Regions from separate parts of the Allobosea sp. ANAM02 genome, predicted to be linked through region 3. Evidence: riboswitches for the same ligand, from Rfam matches in the RefSeq annotation. Region 3 holds a riboswitch; each other region holds the start of a gene.

Region 1 (7,021 bases), 1.5 Mb from region 3:
GAGCGAGGAGAAGAAGCTCTCCATCGCGGCATTGTCCCAGACGTTGCCCGAGCGGCTCATCGAGCAGGTGACGCCGTTGTCGGTCATGAGCTTCTGGAACTGCTCGCTGGCATACTGGCTGCCCTGGTCCGAATGGTGCAGCAGGGCATCCGGCTTTCCCCGGCGCCAGATCGCCATCATCAGCGCATCGGTCACGAGCCCGGCGGTCATTTCGGCCTTCATCGACCAGCCCACCACCCGGCGCGAGAACAGGTCGATGACGGCTGCAACGTAAAGCCAACCTTCGGCGATCCAGATGTCGGTAAAGTCGGCGATCCAGCGCTGGTTCGGCCGTTCGGCATGGAACTCCCGGCCGAGCGTATTCGGCGCGATGGCCGATCGCTGGCCCTCATCCCTGGGCAGGCTGCGCCGACGCGGCCTGGCACGCAAAGCCTGGGCACGCATCAGCCGCTCGATGCGATGCAGGCCGCAATCGATCCCTTCCGCCAGCACGTCCCGCCAGACACGCCTGGCACCATAGGTCCGATCCGAACCAAGGAAGCTTGCCCGGACCCTGTTGCCGATCTCCTCATCGTCGCGTGCACGCCGGCTCGGCGACCGGTTGAGCCAGGCATGGAAGCCCGAGCGCGACACATCCAGCGCTTCGCAAAGCCAAGCCACCGGCCAGATCCCCCGGTGCTTCGCAATGAACGTGAACCTCATGTCACGTCCTTCGCGAAGTAGGCTGCGGCCTTTTTTAGGATGTCGCGCTCCGCCTTGAGCCTGGCCACCTCCCGCCGCAGCTTCTCGATCTCAAGCTGCTCCGGCTTCATCTGACCGTGGCCGGGAAAGGCCTGCGCAGGATCGGCCGAAAAGAGCTTCACCCATTTGCGCAACTGGTTCTCGTGGACATCCAAATCCCGAGACGCCTGCGCCACGCTCACTCCGCGCTCCTTGATCAGGCGGACCGCCTCGATCTTGAACTCACGCCCAAACTGTCTTCGCCGCATACCCCACCTCCCGGTTCATGAAACACCCAATCTCGGTGTCCACGAAACCGGCAGCAGGCCAGAGAGCTTCCGGAACGGGAAGGCGGCCGAGACGAACCCGGAACGGGGTAGCACCTAGCCGCTCAACGAATCCTTTCGGGACATGGAATTGGAAAACCCAGCCCGAAGGCTGCTTCCAGAGGTGACTCATGTGTGTCGAAACCTGTGTCGCGGACAGGTTCGGTCAAGAGTTATTTCAGAATGATATCAAGGAGATAGAGGTGGCGGAGACGGAGGGATTCGAACCCTCGATACCCTTGTGGGGTATGCTCATTTAGCAAACGAGTGCCTTCAGCCTCTCGGCCACGTCTCCAGCGAGAGGCTCTATGCCCGATTGAAGAGCCGTTTGACAAGCCTCGTCGGCAACTTACTTCGCTTCGCCTGTGCATGCGCGCAAAGCCGGCCACAGAGCGCCCCATTGGTAATGGAGCGAGCGAGAAGGCGCAGGAAGCTGTGGTTAGATCGAAGGTCGTTGCAAAGAAGCTTTGCGCCGGCTTGCCTTGCTCCTCTGCGGGGCAGGCCCTAGATTGAGCCCGTCCGTTGGGGTGCCGAAAGGCTGAGAGGCGTGGTCCGCGCCAACCCATCGCACCTGATCCGGGTAATGCCGGCGAAGGGAACGGTCTTCGGCAGACATTGTGCTCGTGCCCCAGGCCGCTGCCTCTCCGGGAGCAGGGAAGAGCATTTTGGCGGAACGCCCTCAGTCTGGCCTGAAGGTCGCGGTGGTCGGCGCCGGCGTCGTCGGCCTGGCCTGCGCCACCGAACTGATGACGCGCGGCGCGCTAGTCAGCATTCATGAGCGCGGCCCGCGCATCGGCGCCGAGGCCTGTTCCTGGTATGCTGGCGGCATGCTGGCGCCCTGGTGCGAGGGCGAGAGCGCCGAGGAGCCGGTGGTCCGGCTCGGCAAGCAGGCGGCTGATTGGTGGGAGCACCATGCCGGCGGAGTCAACCGCAACGGCACGCTCGTCGTCGCGCCCAGCCGGGATCGCTCGGAGCTGCGCCGCTTCGGCCAGCGCACCAGCCATTTCGACGAGATCGACGGCGATGCCATCGCCGGGCTTGAGCCCGATCTGGCCGGGCGCTTTTCGCGCGGCCTGTTCTTCGCTGGCGAGGCGCATCTCGATCCGCGTGTGGCGATAGCCGCGCTCGCCGAGCGGCTGGTAGCGAATGGCGCCGAGCTTCATGTCGGCAGCGCGGTGGAGCCTTCCGATCTCGATGCCGATATCGTCCTCGACTGCCGGGGGCTGGCGGCGCGCGATGTCCTGCCGGAATTGCGTGGCGTCAAGGGCGAGATGCTGTTGCTGCGGAGCGACGATATCAGCCTGTCGCGGCCGGTCCGGTTGCTTCATCCGCGCATTCCGCTCTACATCGTGCCGCGGGTCGACGGGCTGTTCATGGTCGGCGCGACCATGATCGAGAGCGGCGAGCGTCGTCGCATCTCCGCCCGCGCCATGCTGGAATTGCTCGGCGCAGCCTATGCGCTGCATCCGGCCTTCGCCGAGGCGGAGGTCGTCGAGATCGGCACCGATGCGCGCCCGGCCTTCCCCGACAACCTGCCGCGGCTGACGCGTCGCGGTCGGGTGATCCACGTCAACGGGCTCTATCGCCACGGCTTCCTGCTCAGCCCCGCCATGGCGCGGATGGCGGCCGAGACCGCGCTGAACCCGCAATCCAAACCGGAGATGCTGCATGACCTTGCTGCTTAACGGCGCTCCGCAGGAGATCGCTGCGAGGACTCTGGCCGAGGCGCTGGCCGAGCTGGGCTTTGCCGGGCGCACCGTCGCGACCGCGCTGAACGGCGATTTCGTGCCGGCCCGCAAGCGCGCCGAGACGGCCCTGAGCGAGGGCGACCGCATCGAGATCGTCGCGCCGATGCAGGGAGGCTGAGATGGCGTCCTTCTATGGCTTCGAGCCTGAGAACCCGCTCTTCCTGGGCACCGCGCAATATCCGTCGCCCGCGATCCTGGCCGAGACGGTGAAGCGCTCCGGCGTCGAGGTCGTCACCGTGTCGCTGCGGCGGGAATCGTCGGGCGGCGCCGGACAGGCCTTCTGGGCCCTGATCCGTGAGCTCGGCGTCAAGGTTCTGCCCAATACCGCAGGCTGCCACACCGTCAAGGAGGCTGTCACCACCGCGCAGATGGCGCGCGAGGTCTTCGGCACCGACTGGATCAAGCTTGAAGTCATCGGCGAGGACGACACGCTCCAGCCGGACGTGATCGCGCTGGTCGAGGCCGCGCGAATCCTCGCCGATGACGGCTTCAAGGTCTTCCCCTATACGACCGAGGATCTCGTCATCGGCGGGCGCCTGCTCGATGCCGGCTGCGAGGTGTTGATGCCCTGGGGCGCGCCGATCGGCTCGGGCAGGGGGCTCAACAATCCCTATGGCCTGTGCAGTCTGCGCCAGCATTTCCCGGATGTGCCGCTCGTCGTCGATGCCGGGATCGGCCTGCCCTCCCATGCCGCGCAGGCGATGGAGCTGGGCTATGACGGTATCCTGCTCAACACCGCCGTCGCCAAGGCCGGCGATCCCGCCGCGATGGCGGAGGCCTTCGCGCTCGCCATCCGTGCCGGCCGGCAGGCCTTCGCCGCGCAGCCGATCGAGGCGCGCGACATGGCCGCTCCCTCCACGCCCGTCATGGGCAAAGCCTTCCTCGCCTGAAAGATCTACTCCGCATGAAGCTCGATCCGTTCTATCCCATCTTCGACAGCGCCGACTGGCTGGAGCGGATGCTGCCGCTCGGCGTCAAGCTGGTGCAGTTGCGCGTCAAGGATCGCCCCGAGACCGAGGTCGCGCGCGAGATCGCCCGGGCGAAGACGCTCTGCGCCGCGGCCGGCTGCGTGCTTGTCGTCAACGATTACTGGAAGCTCGCCATCGCCGAGGGCTGCGAGTGGTTGCACCTCGGCCAGGAGGATCTCGACGACGCCGATCTCGGCGCGATCCGCAAGGCCGGGCTGAAGCTCGGCATCAGCAGCCATGACGAGCCGGAGCTGGAGCGCGCGCTGGCGGCGAAGCCCGACTATGTCGCGCTCGGCCCGGTCTATCCGACGATCCTGAAACAGATGCGCTTCGGCCCGCAGGGGCTGGAGCGGCTCGGCGACTGGAAGCGCCGCATCGGCGACCTGCCGCTGGTCGGCATCGGCGGCATCTCGCTGGAACGGGCGCCGGGCGTCTTCGAGGCCGGCGCCGATATCGTCGCGGCGGTGACCGACATCACGCTGAACGCCGATCCCGAGGGGAGGCTGAAGGCCTGGATCGCGGCGACGCGGAAGCACGCATCCTGAGAGGCGTCATTCTCGGGCGGAGCGCAGCGCAGACCCGAGAAACTCATGACAAGAGGGCGCTGGTTTCCGAGATGCTCGGGGCAAGCCCGAGCATGACGGCAAACATAGCGGCCTTCAGCTCTCCGCCTCGGCCGACATCGTGTGACCGTCGACATGGCCGAGGCTGCGCTCGGGGTCGAGCCGGTCGCGGACACGCTGCTTCAGCACCTTCGAATCCGGGAAGCCGCCATCGGCCTTGCGGTCCCAGATCAGCTCGCCGTCATAGTGGATCTGGAAGATGCCGCCGGTGCGCGGAATCAGCGCGACCTCGCCGAGATCCTGCCCGAAGGTCGAGAGCAGTTCCTGCCCGAGCCAGGCCGAGCGCAGCATCCAGTTGCACAGCGAGCAATAGGTGATGGCGATGCGGGGGGCGGGTTTGGTCTGGGTCATGATCGGTCACCGAAGCGGAAGGTCGTCTCGACATCCCGCTTCGGGCGCCCTGATGCAAGCCCGAAACTGCATGGCTGATCGGCGATCGGGTAGGGCTTAAGCTTTTGTTTCAACTAAATAAAATGAGAGACGCTCAGACCTCTTCGATATAGCGCCGGCGCAGATGCGCCTTGAATACGGAGGCGTCGAGCGGCCGGCCGGTGGCTTCGGTCAGCAGATCATCGGTCGAGAGCAGAGAGCCCTTGCCGTGGATGTTGGCGCGCAACCAGCCGACCAGCGGGCTGAAATCGCCTTTGCCGATGCCGGGCAGGATGGCGACTTCGGCCTTGCAGGCGGCGTCGAATATCTGGGCCGCGGTCATCGCGCCCAGCGTATAGGTCGGGAAATAGCCCCAGCCGCCGGACGGCCAGTGGATATCCTGCAGGCAGCCGAGCCGGTCGTTGGGGACGGTGACGCCGAGCAGGGACTTCATTCCGGCATTCCAGGCTGAGGGAAGCTCGGCGAGCGGCATCTCGTCGGCGATCAGCGCCTTCTCCAGCCGGTAGCGCAGGATGACATGGGCGGGATAGGTGACCTCGTCGGCGTCGACGCGGATGAAGCCGGGCTCGACGCGGGTATAGCGATGCCACATCGCCTCGCTTTCCCAGCCCGGGCCGCTGCCGCCGAAGCTCTCCCGCATCAGTGGCGCGGAGTAGGCCAGGAACTGGCGCGAGCGGCAGGCCTGCATCTCCATAAGCAGCGACTGGCTCTCATGCAGGCTCATGCCGCGCGCGGCGCCGACCGGCTGGTTCAGATAGCCCTGCGGTCGGCCCTGCTCGTAGAGTGCATGGCCGGTCTCGTGCAGTACGCCCATCAGCGCCTTGGTGAAATCGGCCTCGTCATAGCGCGTGGTGATGCGGACATCGTTATCGGCGCCGCCGCAGAACGGATGGGTCGAGATGTCGAGCCGGCCGCGCTCGAAATCATAGCCGAGCGCCGCCATGAACTTGAGGCCCAGCGCCCGCTGCGTCTCCGTGGCGAAGGGGCCTTCCAGTACCGGCAGGGCGGGTCGGCGCGCCTGCACGGCAAGCGCCTCCTGCGTGAAACCCGGCAGGAAACCGGCGAGATCGTCGAACAGCGCGTCGATCTTGGCCGAGCGGCCGCCAGGCTCGTAATCGTTGAGCAGCGCATCATAGGGAGAGAGCCCGAGCTTCTCGCCCTTGGCCCGGCCGATCTGGCGCTGCAGGTTCAAGACCTCGGCGAGGTAGGGCAGGAGCCCGGCGAAATCGGCATCGGCCCGCGCCTGGCGCCAGCGCATCTCGCAGGCCGAGACCGCCTTGCTCGAGGCTTCCACCAGATCGGAGGGCAGGGCGGTATCAACCGTCCAGACGCGCCGGATCTCGCGCAGGTTGGCCTTCTCCCAGGCGCCGAGGCTGCCGTCGCTTTCGGCCTCGGCGAGCCAGTCACCGATGCGGGGATCGGTCGAGAGGCCGTGGCGCATGACATGGAGCAGGGCCATGCTCTCGGCTCGCGTCTCCGCCGCCCCCTTCGGCATCATCACGTCGTTGTCCCATTGCAGGATGCCGACGGCGTTCGACAAAGCGGCGATGCGGCCGAAATGGGCGGAGAGGTCGGAATAGGCGGTCATGTCTCAGCGGCTCCGGCGATTCTGTCGAGCTTCATAACGTACGCGGTCATCCCGGGCGACCGCAGGGAGACCCGGGATCCATTCCGGAACCGTTCAGGCATGGATCCAGGATCCTCGCTTCACTCCGTCCGGGATGACCTGGAGCAGCGTTGCAAATTCAGGCAAAGAGCTTGGAATATTGCCGCGGCTGCGAGCGCAGATACTGGTTCGGCGCCTTGACGGTGGCGCCGAGCTGCGCCGCCGCGTGCCAGGGCCAGCGCGGGTTGTAGAGGATGCCGCGTGCCAGCGCGACGAGATCGGCCTCGCCCGTGCCGATGATCGCCTCGGCCTGCTCGGCCTCGGTGATCAGGCCGACCGCCATGGTGGTGATGCCCGTCGCCTGCTTCACGGCCAGCGCCAGCGGCACCTGATAGCTCGGGCCGAGCGGGATCTTCTGCGTGGCCGACAGGCCGCCGCCGGACATGTCGATGAAATCGGCGCCGCGCGCCTTGGCCGCTGCCGAGAAGGAGATGCTCTGCTCGATATCCCACCCCCCCTCGACCCAGTCCGTGCCGGAGATGCGGAAGCCGACCGGATAGCCCGCCGGCACCACGGCCCGCACCGCATCGAGCACCGCGAGCGGGAAGCGCATGCGGTTCTCCAGCGAGCCGCCATATGC
Region 2 (7,021 bases), 600 kb from region 3:
TAGAGCAGCATTCCAAGGGCGGTGATGACGATGAAGAGCGCGAAGATCAGGCTCGAATCCATCACGCTCTGCGCGGCGATGATCGAGGCGCCGAGCCCGATCCGCCCGCCGATGAACTCGCCGACCACGGCGCCGACCAGCGCCAGCACGACGGCGACGCGCAGGCCCGCCATGATGACCGGCAGTGCCGCCGGCAGCTTGAGGCGCAGCAAGGTCTTGAGGCGGCCGGCGCCGAGCATGCGGAAGAGTTCGCGGCGGGAGGCATCGACCTCGCTGATCCCGGTCAGCGTATTCTCCATCAGCGGGAAGAAGCAGATCAGTGCGGTGATGACGACGGTCGGCGTCATGCCGAAGCCAAACCAGATGATGAAGAGCGGCCCGAGCGCGAGCTTGGGCACGAGCTGGCTCGCCAGCACATAGGGCCGCAGCAGGCGGCTGAGCGCCGGGAACTCCGCCAACAGGATACCGACACCGAGCCCGACGACGGCGCCGATGCCGAGACCCAGCACCATCTCGGTGACGGTCATCGCCAGATGCGGCCAGAGCCTGCCGGTCGCGATCTCGCTCCACAGCGTCGTAAGCACGGCGGACGGTGGCGGCAGGACGAGCGGCGACAGGCCGCCGAGCCGGCACCAGGCTTCCCAGCCGGCGAGCAGCGCGAAGAGCAGCAGGAGCGAGGGCAGACGGGCCATCATGCCGCCGGCCTCCGGCTGGCTATGGCCGCGTCATCCATGGCGTCGCGCAAGCCGCGGCAGGCGGCGATAAAGCCAGGCGCATAGCGCATGTCGCGATGACGCGGACGGGCCAGTTCGATCCGGCGCACATGCGTGACTTGCCCGGCCGCCATCACCGCGACGGTGTCGGCGAGATAGACGGCCTCGCCGATATCATGCGTGACGAAAAGTGCGGTCGTGCCGTTGAGTGCGCAGAGCCGCAGCAGATCGTCCTGCAATTCCTCGCGCGTCAGGGCGTCGAGCGCCGCGAAAGGCTCGTCGAGCAGCAGCAGGTCGGGATTGCCGATCAGCGCGCGGGCAACGGCGACACGGCTCTGCTGGCCGCCGGACAGCTCGACCGGCCGGCGCATGGCGAAATCGGCGAGGCCGACACGCTCCAGCAGGTCGATCGCGGCATCCTTGTCGGCGATGGTCGGGCGCCGCTTCAGCGAGATCGGCAGCAGGACATTGTCGCGCGCGTTCAGCCAGTCGAGCAGGGTCGGCGCCTGGAAGACGAAGCCGGCGCGCGGGCTCGGCCCGTGCAGCGTCTCGCCGCCGATGCGGATCGCGCCTTCGCTTGGCATCAGCAGGCCGGCGGCGAGCTTGAGCAGGGTGGTCTTGCCGCAGCCGCTGCGGCCGAGCAGGCAATGGATATCGCCGCGCGGGATCGACCATTCGGCCGCATCGACGACGGCAGGGCCGGTCGCGTCATAGCGGTAGCTCGCGCGCTCGATCGTGACGAAGCCGGGCTTGTGCGGTTCAGTCGACATAGGGCGCGAACCCCTCTGCCGCAGCTTCGGCGGATTGCTCGATCTCGGTGAAGGTGACGAGATCGAGGAGGCTGAAGCGCCCGTCGTGATGCCAGCCGGCCTCCGGCGCGGTCATGCGGCCGAGCGGGGCGATGCGGCTGACTCCGATCGCGCCCAGTTGCTCGGAAAGCCGGAACAGCCGTTCGGGCGACGCGGCGATGCCGGCCGTCTGGAGGAAGCTGCGATAGGGCGCGACGAGGGCGGCGACATCGTCGAGGCTTTCGACCGCGACGAGCTTGAGCGTGCGGTTCAGCCCGGTCGGGCTCAGGGCTTCCGGTGCTTCGACATGGACGACGCTCCAATTGTCGGATGCTTCGCCAAGAAGCTCCGCGGCGCCGTCCATCGCGCGCGTCTCCTGCGCGCCACGCCACGCCGCGATCGACGTCGCCTCGCCCGACGAGAGCGCGCGGCGCGGATGGCGCGCGGCGAGGGCGGCGAGTTCCTGCGCGACGTAGCGGGCGAACTCGGCAGGGCTGACCTTTCCGCCGCGCTCGACGAAAAGCATCTGCGGCGAATAGCAGCCCTGCTGCTCGTAACGCACGACATCATGGGCTGCGAGCCGGGCAAGCACCGGCGCCTTGCGGCTGTCGAGCGTCTCGCGCGCGATCACGCCGAAGCCGATCTTGTGGCCATGCGGCAGGAAGCGCGTGGTGATCGGGAGCTTCGCGCGCAACGACGTCAGCGTCTCGTTGCCGCCATAGGCCATGATCGTATCGGCCGCGCGCAGGAAGACCGGCTCGGCCGCCGCCTCGCCGCCCTTCCACCAGGTGATGGCGAGGCATTCGCCGATCTTGGGATCGATCTCTGCCAGCAGGCTCGCGAACCAGCCGGCGGTCAGAGGCTCGGCCGAGGCGAGCTTGCCGATGCTGCCCGCTTTGACCAGCAGGCCGCAGATCAGGCTCCAGAGCGACAGCGCCGGGACATTGCCGGCCCAGACATGCAGCAGAAGCTCCGGGCCATGAGCGTGCAGGGAACCACCCTTGGGCGTCGGCTGGAAACCGTCGAGCACGCCGGGATTGCCGAAATCCTCGGCCAGAAAACGCAGGAGCTGCGGCTTGCGGAAGGTCTTGAGATAGCCGGTGAGGCCGAGCCGGACCGTCTCGCGGTCATAGCCGGTGACGATCGGCAGCAGGTGTTCCGCCTTGCGCCGCAGCGGATGCTCACGGTCGAGCAGGCGTGCAATGGCGGCGTCGATCGCATCGACGATGCGCGCCGTCTCCATCCGCTTCAATCGGGCGCGAGCGTTGTCGCGCACATGCGCGCAGAGCGTCGCGGCCTGCGCTTCGTCGAGCTCGGGCAGCGCGATGGTAGCGTTTTCGCCCCAGGCGCTGTGGCTGACCTCGCGCCAGCGCAGCGCTTCGCGATTCAGGCCCGGCAGATGGCCCGCATGCTCGACCACGTCATCAGCCTCGCGCTGCTGCGAGGAATTCGGCGACGGCGACCGAACAGCCCTTCGAGGCCTCGCCGTCGACGCGGCCGAGCAACCTGAATCCGCCGGGCACGATTTCGCCGGCATCCTCGGTCAGGATCGCCGCGACGCAGTTGAAATGAGCGAGGTCGTGATGGACGATCACGCCGCGCTGGCCTTCGGGCAGGTCGGCGCCGGTCAGCGGATCGACGACGCGGCTGCGAATCCAGTGCGGCCCCGACTTCACCGACGGGCAGACGGCATTGCCGTCGTCATAGAGCTGCGAGCTCAGCTCGGTCATCCCGTACATGTTGATGCAAGACGCGCGCGGCACGCCGAAGGCCGCGGAAAGACCGTCGTAAAACTCGTCGGGCCCGAGTTCGCGCGACTGGCCCTTGAAGCCGCCGGTGTCGAGGATACGGCTGCCTTCCGGCAGGACGAAGCTCCGGCCGCTCTCGGCGAGCGCATCCAGCACGGGAACGAAAGAGTAGCTCGCGCCGAGCAGGGCATAGGGCTCGCCGCTCGTCTCGGCCTGCTCCAGCGCCGACAGAAGACCGTCCAGGTCGAGTCCGGCAGCATCGATGAAGGCCTGGGAATCCGCCGTGCCGCATTCGCGTTTGGCGAGCGAGAGATAGGTGGCGAGCGAGGAATTGGGCAGCTCGGCCTCGTCGGGGAAGAGGATGCCCATGCGGATGCGCTCGCCGCCCTGCATGAAGCGCGCGCGGAAATTGACCAGCATCGAGCGCTTCCAGACGTCGAGCGTCGGGTGATAGCTGCGGCCGCGGATGCCCTGCGTCGTGCCGCTGGTCATGAAGACGCGCTCGGCCGCTTCCGGCGGGCTGCAGCTCAGCGTCAGGTCCTTGAAGGCGGTGATCGGCACGGCGGGAATATCGCGCCAGCGCCGGACCGAGAGCGGCGTGCGCCCGCGCTGCAGGCAGAAGCGCTTATAGGGCTCGTTGTTGCGGAACTGATAGGCGAAAACCTGGAGCGCCATCGCCTCGAATTCGGCGTCCGACGCGTCGGGAAGCGCGATGAATGCCTTGAGCGCCGCGATGATCTCGGCTTGCGTCACTTGAAGCTCGCTCCGTTCGGACGCGCGCGGGCAAGCCGGGAGCGTCGATCGCTGGAGGATCATGAGCGCAAGCTGGAATCAGGGCCTGTGACGGCCGCATGTCCCGCATCCCTACGCCGGTATGATCCGGATCAGGTTCGGAGGGTCACCGCGTTGCCAGGCTCGAAAGCCCTGCCGGCGGAATCTCAGCCTCCTAGCGAGGCCCCCCTGGGAACGGATGCAGATGACGAGCGGCAGGCCCCGCTGTCAAGCGATAACGCAGCCGGGCGGGTATCCGAGCGAACCAGGACGTCAGCCGGCGATGTCCCGTGCCATGCGCATGAGATACTGTCCGTAATCGCCCTTGGCGAGCTTTTCGCCGAGGGCGGTAAGCTGCGCGGCCGATATCCAGCCCTGTCGCGCCGCGATCTCCTCCGGGCAGGCGATGCGCAGACCCTGGCGGCTTTCGAGCGTGCGCACGAACTCGCCCGCTTCCAGCAGGCTGTCGGGCGTGCCGGTATCGAGCCAGGCGAAGCCGCGGCCCATCGATTCCACCGAGAGCTGGCCGCGTTCGAGATAGATCCGGTTGACGTCGGTGATCTCGAGCTCGCCGCGGGCCGAGGGCTTCAGCGAGCGGGCGATCTCCACGACCTCGGCATCGTAGAAATACAGGCCCGTGACGGCCCAGTTCGATTGCGGGACCTTCGGCTTCTCCTCGATCGAGATCGCCTTGCCTGACGCATCGAAGGCGACGACGCCGTACCGCTCGGGATCACGGACATGATAGGCGAAGACGGTCGCGCCCGTCGTCCGGGCCGTTGCGCGGGCCATCATCCCCGGCAGGCTGTGGCCGTAATAGAGGTTGTCGCCGAGGATCAGGGCCGACGGCTCGCCCGCGACGAAATCGGCGCCGATATGATAGGCCTGCGCCAGTCCGCCGGGATGCGGCTGCTCGGCATAGGTGAGATCCATGCCCCAGTCGGAGCCGTCGCCGAGCAGGCGCTTGAAATGCGGCAGGTCGTGCGGTGTCGAGATGATCAGCACCTCGCGGATGCCGGCGAGCATCAGCGTCGAGAGCGGGTAGTAGATCATCGGCTTGTCGTAGACGGGCAGCAACTGCTTCGACATCGCCAGCGTCATCGGGTGCAGCCGCGTGCCCGAGCCGCCGGCCAGGATGATCCCCTTCATGGTTGCTGGTCCTTGCCTTGATCCTTGAGAAGCCGTGCGACGCAAGCTTGAAGCGAGCTCCGCCATTCGGGCAACTGAACGCCATGGGCAAGTGCTAGCTTGCTGCAATCGAGCCGGGAATTGGCGGGCCGGCGCGCGGGCGTCGGATAATCCGCGGTTGCGATGCGCCTGACCCGTATCGGCTCGCCACCCAGCCGCTGACGTTCCGCGAAGATCGCCTCGGCGACATCGGCCCAGACGGCTTCGCCCGTCGCGCTCATGTGGAACACGCCGCGCAGGCAAGCCTCGTCCCTCCGACCCGTCAGGTTGCGCGCGACGGTGAAGATCGCATCGGCGATATCGAGTGCGCTGGTCGGGCAGCCCGCCTGGTCGGCGACGACCCCGACCTCGTCGCGCGTCTCGGCGAGATGCAGCATCGTCTTGACGAAGTTCTTGCCGAACGGGCTGTAGATCCAGGCGGTGCGCAGGATGGCGTGGTTGTCGGTCGCGGCCGCGACCGCCTGCTCGCCGGCAAGCTTGCTGGCGCCATAGGCCAAGATCGGGCCGGTCGCATCATCCTCGCGATAGGGCCGGTCGAGCCCGCCGTCGAAGACATAGTCGGTCGAGAGCTGGATCATGGGAATGCCGAGCGCCGCCGCGGCGCGCGCCGCCTCGCCGGCGGCCTCGCCATTGACCCGCATGGCCAGCTCCGGCTCGCTCTCGGCCTGGTCCACGGCGGTATAGGCGGCGGTGTTGACGATGACGTCGGGCCTCGCCGAGCGCAGGGCCGGCGCGACCGTCTTCGGAACCGCGAGATCGAGGTCGGGCCGGCGCAGCGCGATGACCTCGACGCCGACCGGCACGCGCTCCAGCATGGCGCAGACGACCTGGCCGGTCCAACCGGTGACGGCGATACGCAATGTCATCAGTCGAAATAGCGCAGCATCTCGGCGAGACGCGGATGCTTGCGGTCCTTGTCGGAGAGGGTGAGGCCGGAGAGCGGCAGGCGCCAGTCGATGCCCAGAGCCGGGTCGTCGAAGGCAAGCCCGTGGTCGTTCTCGGGCGCGTAGGGCGCGGTGACCTTGTAGATGACCTCGGTATCCGGCTCCAGCGTGACGAAGCCATGGGCGAAGCCGACGGGGACCAGGAGCTGCTTCCAGTTCTCGGCTGAGAGTTCGACCGCGACATGTTTCCCGAAAGTCGGGGACGAGCTGCGGATATCGACGGCGACGTCGAGGATGCGCCCGCGCGTGACCCGCACCAGCTTGTCCTGCGCGAAAGGCGGGGACTGGAAATGGAGGCCGCGCAACGTGCCGACCGGACCGGACAGTGACTGGTTGTCCTGGACGAAGTCGAGATCGAGCCGGGCTTCCGCGAAGGCCTTGCGGCTCCAGGTCTCCGAGAAGAAGCCGCGAGGGTCGCCGTGCTTCTTCGGCGTGACGATCTTGACGGCCGGGATCGCCGTTTCCTCGACGCTCAGCATGTCTTTCCCCGTTCAGGCCGCGCCGAGGCGTTCGCCGCGATAGACACCGGAGCGGATATCGCCCCACCATGCGGGATTGGCGAGATACCATTCGACGGTGCGGCGCAGGCCCGTCTCGAAGGTTTCCCTCGGCTTCCAGCCGAGCTCGCGGCCGATCTTGCCGGCATCGATCGCATAGCGCGCATCATGTCCCGGCCGGTCGGTGACGTAAGCTATCAGGCGCTCGCGCGAACCTTTCGGATCGGGCCTGAGCTCGTCGAGCAGGGCGCAGATGGTCTTCACCACCTCGATATTGGTCTTCTCGTTGTGACCGCCGATATTGTAGCTCTCGCCCAGCTTGCCGTTGGTCGCGACGGTCAGCAGTGCGTCGGCATGGTCGTCGACATAGAG
Region 3 (7,021 bases):
CTGGGGGCCTGATGCCCGCACCGTCGCCGGGCAGGCCAAGGAGATCGAGAAGGCGCGCGGCGGCGCCGAGCGCGCCGTGCGCGAGGGCTATCGGACGCTGACCGCCAAATCCGATGCCGTCGAGCAGCGCGTGATCGCCCGCGAACAGGCCGGCTTTTCCGCCGAGCGCGAAATGATCTGCCGGGATTTCCAGCGCGAGGGCCAGTTCGGTTTCTGCGGCGCCCGCATCACCGAGGCGCGGGCCGCTTCGCTGCGCGCCCGGCTCGGGCTCAATACCGAACCGAAGCCGGCGGCCGCCAAGCCGAAGCCGCGCCCGAAATCCGCGCCGCTGCCGCTGACACCGACGCAGTAGCGGGGTCATAAAGCGCTGTCATCCCGTGCGCGCTGCGGCATGACATGCCGCTGCGCAGACACGGGACCGCATGACGAGAAGGCGCCCTCTCCGGAGGACGGTCCCGCATCTGCGCAGCAGCACTGCGTGCCGCAGCGCGTGCGGGATGACAGCTTCAACCCATCCGTACCGCGAGCGCAGCCTCGTCGAGCCCGGCCAGCGCATCGACCAGGTGCATCGCGAAACTGCCGGGGCCGGCGGCTCGTTCGGCCGCGATCTCGCCGGCGATGCCGTAGGCGGTGAGCGCCGCCGCGGCCGCGATCACAGGATCGGGCTCGATCGCCCGGCAGGCGGCGATCAGCGCGCTCGATGCGCAACCGAGGCCGGTCACCTTGCTCATCAATTCATGGCCATGCGCGAGCGACAGGCTGCGCTCCTCCGTCTCGATGCGGTCGACCGCGCCGGTGGTGACGCGCACGATGTCGCGCCGCAGCGCGAAAAGCGGCTCCAACGTCGCCATTTCCGTGGCGTTGCCGCGCACCAGCACGTCGAACAGCGCGAGCACGTCGCCGACCAGCCGCAGCCGCAAGGGCGAGAGCTCGACGAAGACCGGGTCGAGCACCAGCGGGATGCGGCGCTCCTGCGCGACACCGACAAGCTTGGGAATGGCGCGTTCACCTTCGAGGCTGAGCGTGCCGAGATTGATCAGGATCGCGCCGGCTCCCGCCGCGACGGCCTCGACCTCGTCGGGATGGCTCGCCATCGAGGGCACGGCCCCGAGAGCGAGAAGCATGTTGGCGGTGACGTTCTGTGCCACCGTATTGGTCAGGCAATGGACGCGCGGGCGGCGCCTGGCCACCCGCGCGAGGATCGATGCGACGCGGCCTGCGTCGAGCTTTTCGTTGAAACCGCTCATCCGGCAGCAGGTAGATAAATACTCCCGCCCTTGTCGAGGAATTCCTTCGATTTCGCAGCCATGCCCTGTTCCCTGATTTCGATCTGCGCCGCCGCTTGATCGCGCGCCATAGCTTCAAGGTTCGCCTGCTCGTTGTCGCTCATCGCCAGCACCTCGGCGCGCAGATCCTGCGTGATTTTCATCGAGCAGAATTTCGGCCCGCACATCGAGCAGAAATGCGCGACCTTGTGGGCGTCCTTCGGCAGGGTCTCGTCGTGGAATTCCCGCGCCGTATCGGGATCGAGCGCCAGATTGAACTGATCCTCCCAGCGGAAGTCGAAACGGGCGCGCGACAGCGCGTCGTCCCGGATCTTCGCGGCGGGATGGCCCTTGGCGAGATCGGCGGCATGGGCCGCGATGCGGTAGGTGATGACGCCGGTCTTGACGTCATCGCGGTTCGGCAGGCCGAGATGCTCCTTCGGCGTGACGTAGCAGAGCATGGCGCAGCCATACCAGCCGATCATCGCGGCGCCGATGCCCGAGGTGATGTGATCGTAGCCCGGCGCGATATCGGTGGTCAGCGGTCCGAGCGTGTAGAAGGGCGCCTCGCCGCACTCGCGGAGCTGCTTGTCCATGTTCTCCTTGATCTTGTGCATCGGCACATGGCCTGGGCCCTCGATCATGACCTGACAGCCCTTGTCCCAGGCGATCTTGGTGAGCTCTCCCAAGGTCTCCAGCTCGGCGAACTGGGCGCGGTCATTGGCATCGGCGATCGAGCCCGGACGCAAACCGTCGCCCAGCGAGAACGAGACGTCGTAGCGGCGCATGATCTCGCAGATCTCGTCGAAGCGCTCGTAGAGGAAGCTCTCGCGATGATGGGCGAGGCACCAGCGCGCCATGATCGAGCCGCCGCGCGAGACGATGCCGGTGACACGGTTCGCCGTGAGGGGGACGTAAGGGAGGCGCACGCCGGCATGGATGGTGAAATAGTCGACGCCCTGCTCGGCCTGCTCGATCAGCGTGTCCTTGAACACCTCCCAGTCGAGTTTGATCGGATCGCCGCCGACCTTCTCCAGCGCCTGATAGATCGGCACGGTGCCGATCGGGACCGGCGAGTTGCGGAGGATCCAGGAGCGGATGTTGTGGATGTTGCGGCCGGTGGAGAGGTCCATCACCGTGTCGGCGCCCCAGCGGACCGCCCAGACCAGCTTCTCGACCTCCTCGGCGGCGCCGGAAGTGACGGCGGAATTGCCGATATTGGCATTGACCTTGACCAGGAAATTGCGGCCGATCGCCATCGGCTCCAGCTCGGGATGGTTGATGTTCGCCGGGATGATGGCGCGACCACGGGCGATCTCCTCGCGGACGAACTCCGGCGTGACGAATTCCGGCACGTTCGCACCGAAGCTCTCGCCATCGGCATGGCGCTCGCGCGCGCCTTCGAGCATGGCGGCGCGGCCGAGATTCTCGCGATGGGCGACATAGATCATCTCGGGCGTGACGATGCCGGCCCTGGCGAATTCGTATTGCGTCGTGAGCTGGCCGGGCTTCGCCTGCAGGATCGGGCGCTGCGCCGGGCAGGCCGGCACGAGCTGTTCGGCCGAGATGTTGCCGTTATCGGCCGCCGTGACGGCGCGGCCCGGAACCTGCTCGAAACCGCGCGCGTCGAGCCAGGCACGGCGCGGCTGGACGAGGCCGGCATTGAGGTCGATCTTCGCATCGGTCTCGGTGAAGGGGCCGGAGGGGTCGTAGAGGCGCACCGGCTGCTCGGCATCGGTCGTGAGCACGACCTCGCGGAAGGGCACGCGCATCTCGGGGTGTTCGGGCGCGGCGACATAGATCTTGCGCGATCCGATGATCGGCCCGGTCGTGACGCCGGTCGGGGCCGAGAACCTGGGAGCGGTCTTGACGCTGTTCTTCTGGGGTTCGGAATGGGCATTCATCAGGGGATCTCCTCCTTGGTACAGGTCAGGAGATCCGGCGTCGAAGCGGTTCAAGCGCTGTGATGCGGGTGCAGGCCAAGGCTGCACCGCGTTCCAGTCCCTCCGCCGGTATGACCCGGATCAGGTTCGATGGGTTCGGCTTCGAAAGCCGTCTCAGCCCTTGCGGGCACCCCTCGGAACAGCGTGGAAGGTAGATGCGGACGGTCGCGCTGACAAGACGCCTGTCCCGGAGGGCTCGGCATCCCGCCGGCGGTTGCATCGCCCGAATCAAGATGAATACTACCGGATCATCGATTGTGGAGATCACGCCACGCGACACCACGAGGCCTCTTCATGGAAGACGTGAACCGGTTGATTCACGCGATATATGAAGCTTCCCTGGATCAGGATCATTGGTCCGAGGTACTGACGACGCTCGCCGAGATCGTCGGCGGCTGCCATACGCATCTTGTTCTGGCGGATCTGCGGACCGATACGCAATACGTCAACGTCCTGCTGCGAAGCGATCCTGCGGGAGCCGAGGAATATCTGCGCGACTATGCGGCAACGGATTTCCGGGCGCCCCGCGTCCTGCCGGCTCAGCCGGGCCTGATGAGGGACGAGCGCAGCTACGTTTCCGCCGAAGACGCCAGGACGAGCATCATTCATAACGAGTTCCTGCCCCGGTTCGGAATCCACAACATCGCCGGCGCGAACATGCGGGTCGACGACTGCTTCGGCTGGTTCGGCATCTCGACACCGCGCAGGGACACCCCCTTCAGCGAGCGCCAGATGAGCCTGCTCCAGCTGATCGCCCCGCATATCCACCGCGCGCTCAGGATCGCGAAGTCGCAGCGCGACCTCGCGCTCGCCGGGCAGCGGGCGCGGGATGCGCAGGACATCGTCGATGTCGGGATCGTCGTCTTCCAAGACGGCGAGGCGGTGTCGACCAATGCTGCTGCCGAGGCGATCTTCTGCGAGGGCTTCCTGTACCTGCAGCAGGGCAGGCTCGCCTGCTCGAACCGCGCCCAAGCCGCGGCGATCGAGCGGCTGGCGCAGGGCGACGACATCGATGCGCTGACCATCCGCGATGCGCGCGGCGGACGCAGCTACCTGCTGCGCCGCCATGCGCCTTCAGGCCGGGCGGTCGGGTCGGCCCGGGGCTTCGTCCTGTCCGTCATGCGCAGCGAGGCCCGGTCGCCGGTCTCCCTCGCGGATGTCCGCGAGTTCTGCGGCGGCAGCGGTATCACGCCGGCGGAAGCGCAGGCCATCCATGCTTCGCTGACGGATACCGGCCTGGCGGCCCTGGCGGAAACGAGGCGCGTCAATCTCGACACCGTCCGCAAGCAGCTCAAATCCGCGCTGGCCAAGCTGGACGTGGGCTCGCAAAGGCAGTTGCACAGGATGTTCGAGCGCTATCGGATGGTCGGGGACGCGCCGGCAATTCACGCCCGCCATTCCCTGGTTGGGGAATGAAACGGCCGACCGCCTGACCTAGCCTGAGCGAAGCCCGCTCCGGGGGCGTGGTCGAGCTCAAGTCCCTTCAGGGCGATATCGGCCGGTCCCGGGGCAGGCCGATCGTGCGGTCGCGAGACGTGCGGCACGAGGCCGCGCCCGGCCGTCAACCGAAGGTCCAACACCATGCATCGCCATCTCGCCTGCTCGGCTCTTTCACTGGCTTTCATCGCTGGCGCGATGGCGCTTTCGACGGCTCCGGCGGCCGCCGCCTGCATCAGCAACGGGGCGCGCTACTCGCATGGGAGCACGCTGTGCTTCGCGAAGTCGCTCTATCAGTATCGCTGCCTGCCGCCCCGCCGCGACCGGCCGGCCCGATGGGCGCCGATCCAGCGGCTGTCGCTGACGTCCAGCCTCCGAAACCCGCGCGTCTGCGACAATGTCGACCGCGCCTTCGGCAAGCCGTTCGGCTCGCCGATCGGCAGCTGGTGACGAAGGTGGCGCGCCTGTCGAGGCGGCTATGCGCCGCGCTGCTGGTCGGGCTGGCTCTCCTGCCGGGGCCGGCCGGTGCATCTCCCAGCCTCAAGGAAACCGTCGACTGGATCGTCGACAAACTGATCAGGAACGGCAAGAAGCAGAAATACGGTTCATCGGAAGGCGAGTACGCGGAAACAGTGCGGGCTGCGGCCGACGAGTGCCGCCTTGTCGTGACGACCAATGTCTGGCTGGATGGCGACAAGATCAGAACGACGTATGCGATCCCGATGCGGGACCTCAGGATTGTCCGGCGCAAGCCACTCGGGGCCAACTCCAGCTCCTATTGCATGCTCTACATCGCCACGACCAGGAAGACCGTCAAGGTCGACCAGATAGATCAGTTCAGCACGGATCAGCGATGGGATGGCGACGCCTACATCCCGTTCTCGTTCGAAAAGGAGGCGGAGATATTCTCGCGGCTGGAAGCGGCGCTGACGCATTTCTCCAGCCTGTCCAAGAAAAACCCCAAATGCCGCAGCAAGGAGGCCTTCTGAGCGACAGCGCGCACTCGCCCTCGATTGTCCAGGACGGGCATCAGCGAGGTGTCAGGCGCTGACGTCGACGTTTCCGCCCTGCCCGGCCGGCAACATCGCCTTCGCCTGATCGGCGCTCTGCTGGAGCATGGCGAGGAGGCCCTGCTCGGCCTGCGCATTCTGCCTGAGCATCTCGATCGAAAGCGCCTGCTGGGTCGAGGCGGCCTGCATCGTCAGAATGCTGGTGGCTAGGGAGACGGCGTCGCTCATGGCGCGCACCCTAGTCCCGCAACCCTACCAAATCCTCAATCCGACCCTTCAAGGTGCGATGATCGAGGGCACCGGCTTCGGCATCGGCGGATCGCGCTCGGGACGGACCTGCGCCCTGTCCTGGGTTCCGCCGCGCTTCTCTTCGCGGGGTGCCACGCCGCTGGGAGACGCCGGGCGGGCGGTCTCTTCCGCTCGTGGCGCCATCGGCACGTTGGGGGACCGCTGTTTGGCCGGAGACGAGACGGTCTGCGCCCGCGCGACGAACGCGCCCGTCAGGCTCGCGGCGAGCAATCCGGCAAGGATCGGAGCAAGCGTCCTCATGGCGGCATCTCCCTTCGACCATCCCCCGGGAACGAAACAGGCGCAGGGAACGAGTGTTCCCTGCGCCTGCGGAAGAGCAGGGCTGCTTCGGGAGCCGCCCTGCCGGATCGTTACTGGTTCTGGCCGCTCAGCAGCGGCGTGATGCGCCGGAGCGTAACGCGCCGGTTCTCGCGCGAGGCTTCCTGCGTGTTCACCTTCAGGTACTGCTCGCCATAGCCCTGGGTCGTCAGGTTCTCGGGCGGGATCTGGAAGTCGCGCGTCAGGATTTCCGCAACCGACTGGGCTCGCCGGTCGGAGAGCGAGAGGTTGTCGACATCGGCGCCGATGGCATCGGTGTGCCCCTCGACGAGGAAGACCTCGTTGGGCGAGCGCTGCAGCGCGCGTTTCACCGAATCCGCGATCACCGCGAGGCGCCGCGCCTGATCCTGCCCGACCTGCCAGGAGCCGGAGTCGAAGTTGATCGTGTCGATATCGACGCTGCGCATCCGGGCACGCAGATCCGGCGAATACCGGACCTCGTCCAGCGTGTAGCGGCGCGGGATCGCGGCGATCGGCGGAGCGGTGATCGTCTCGTAGATCAGGTCCTCGTCGGCCTGGTCCGCATCCACGATATAGCGCTCGCGCGGGATTCGCAGCGGCGGCGGCGGCAGCACGACGACATCGTCGGCGAAGCGGCCCGGGCGGTCCCGCAACGTGTTGTCGATGATGATCACCTCGCGGTTGTCGCGGTCGATGCGGGTGCGGCGGATCAGCCGGCCCTGCTCGTCCGTGACGGTGACGATCCGCGTGCCGTCAGGCCGCTCGAAGACCGTACGCG

The links. A riboswitch is a leader RNA that binds a small molecule or an ion and turns the genes downstream of it on or off. The one in region 3 is predicted to bind thiamine pyrophosphate.
Region 1: it holds a riboswitch for thiamine pyrophosphate, as region 3 does, so the genes downstream of both, thiO (glycine oxidase ThiO) here and thiC (phosphomethylpyrimidine synthase ThiC) in region 3, are expected to answer to the same signal.
Region 2: it holds a riboswitch for thiamine pyrophosphate, as region 3 does, so the genes downstream of both, OCUBac02_RS20660 (LuxE/PaaK family acyltransferase) here and thiC (phosphomethylpyrimidine synthase ThiC) in region 3, are expected to answer to the same signal.

The regions. Positions count from the first base shown of each region.
Region 1 covers NZ_AP022848.1:3,416,711-3,423,731, reverse strand. Annotated here, with positions in the region: one part of gene OCUBac02_RS16440 (IS3 family transposase) at 1-740, opposite strand, end outside; one part of gene OCUBac02_RS16440 (IS3 family transposase) at 740-989, opposite strand; tRNA gene OCUBac02_RS16435 (tRNA-Ser) at 1,251-1,341, opposite strand; TPP riboswitch at 1,560-1,661, shown strand; gene thiO (glycine oxidase ThiO) at 1,736-2,731, shown strand; gene thiS (sulfur carrier protein ThiS) at 2,715-2,912, shown strand; gene OCUBac02_RS16420 (thiazole synthase) at 2,914-3,684, shown strand; gene OCUBac02_RS16415 (thiamine phosphate synthase) at 3,699-4,307, shown strand; gene OCUBac02_RS16410 (Rdx family protein) at 4,422-4,736, opposite strand; gene OCUBac02_RS16405 (carboxypeptidase M32) at 4,870-6,363, opposite strand; gene OCUBac02_RS16400 (NADH:flavin oxidoreductase/NADH oxidase) at 6,521-7,021, opposite strand, start outside.
Region 2 covers NZ_AP022848.1:4,321,408-4,328,428, reverse strand. Annotated here, with positions in the region: gene OCUBac02_RS20675 (ABC transporter permease) at 1-695, opposite strand, end outside; gene OCUBac02_RS20670 (ABC transporter ATP-binding protein) at 692-1,483, opposite strand; gene OCUBac02_RS20665 (acyl-CoA reductase) at 1,473-2,921, opposite strand; gene OCUBac02_RS20660 (LuxE/PaaK family acyltransferase) at 2,926-4,002, opposite strand; TPP riboswitch at 4,093-4,221, opposite strand; gene rfbA (glucose-1-phosphate thymidylyltransferase RfbA) at 4,294-5,169, opposite strand; gene rfbD (dTDP-4-dehydrorhamnose reductase) at 5,166-6,074, opposite strand; gene rfbC (dTDP-4-dehydrorhamnose 3,5-epimerase) at 6,074-6,631, opposite strand; gene rfbB (dTDP-glucose 4,6-dehydratase) at 6,644-7,021, opposite strand, start outside.
Region 3 covers NZ_AP022848.1:4,925,169-4,932,189, forward strand. Annotated here, with positions in the region: gene OCUBac02_RS23455 (hypothetical protein) at 1-352, shown strand, start outside; gene thiM (hydroxyethylthiazole kinase) at 507-1,247, opposite strand; gene thiC (phosphomethylpyrimidine synthase ThiC) at 1,244-3,169, opposite strand; TPP riboswitch at 3,249-3,353, opposite strand; gene OCUBac02_RS23470 (helix-turn-helix transcriptional regulator) at 3,503-4,624, shown strand; gene OCUBac02_RS23475 (hypothetical protein) at 4,790-5,095, shown strand; gene OCUBac02_RS23480 (hypothetical protein) at 5,092-5,634, shown strand; gene OCUBac02_RS23485 (hypothetical protein) at 5,686-5,883, opposite strand; gene OCUBac02_RS23490 (hypothetical protein) at 5,932-6,204, opposite strand; gene OCUBac02_RS27395 (OmpA family protein) at 6,315-7,021, opposite strand, start outside.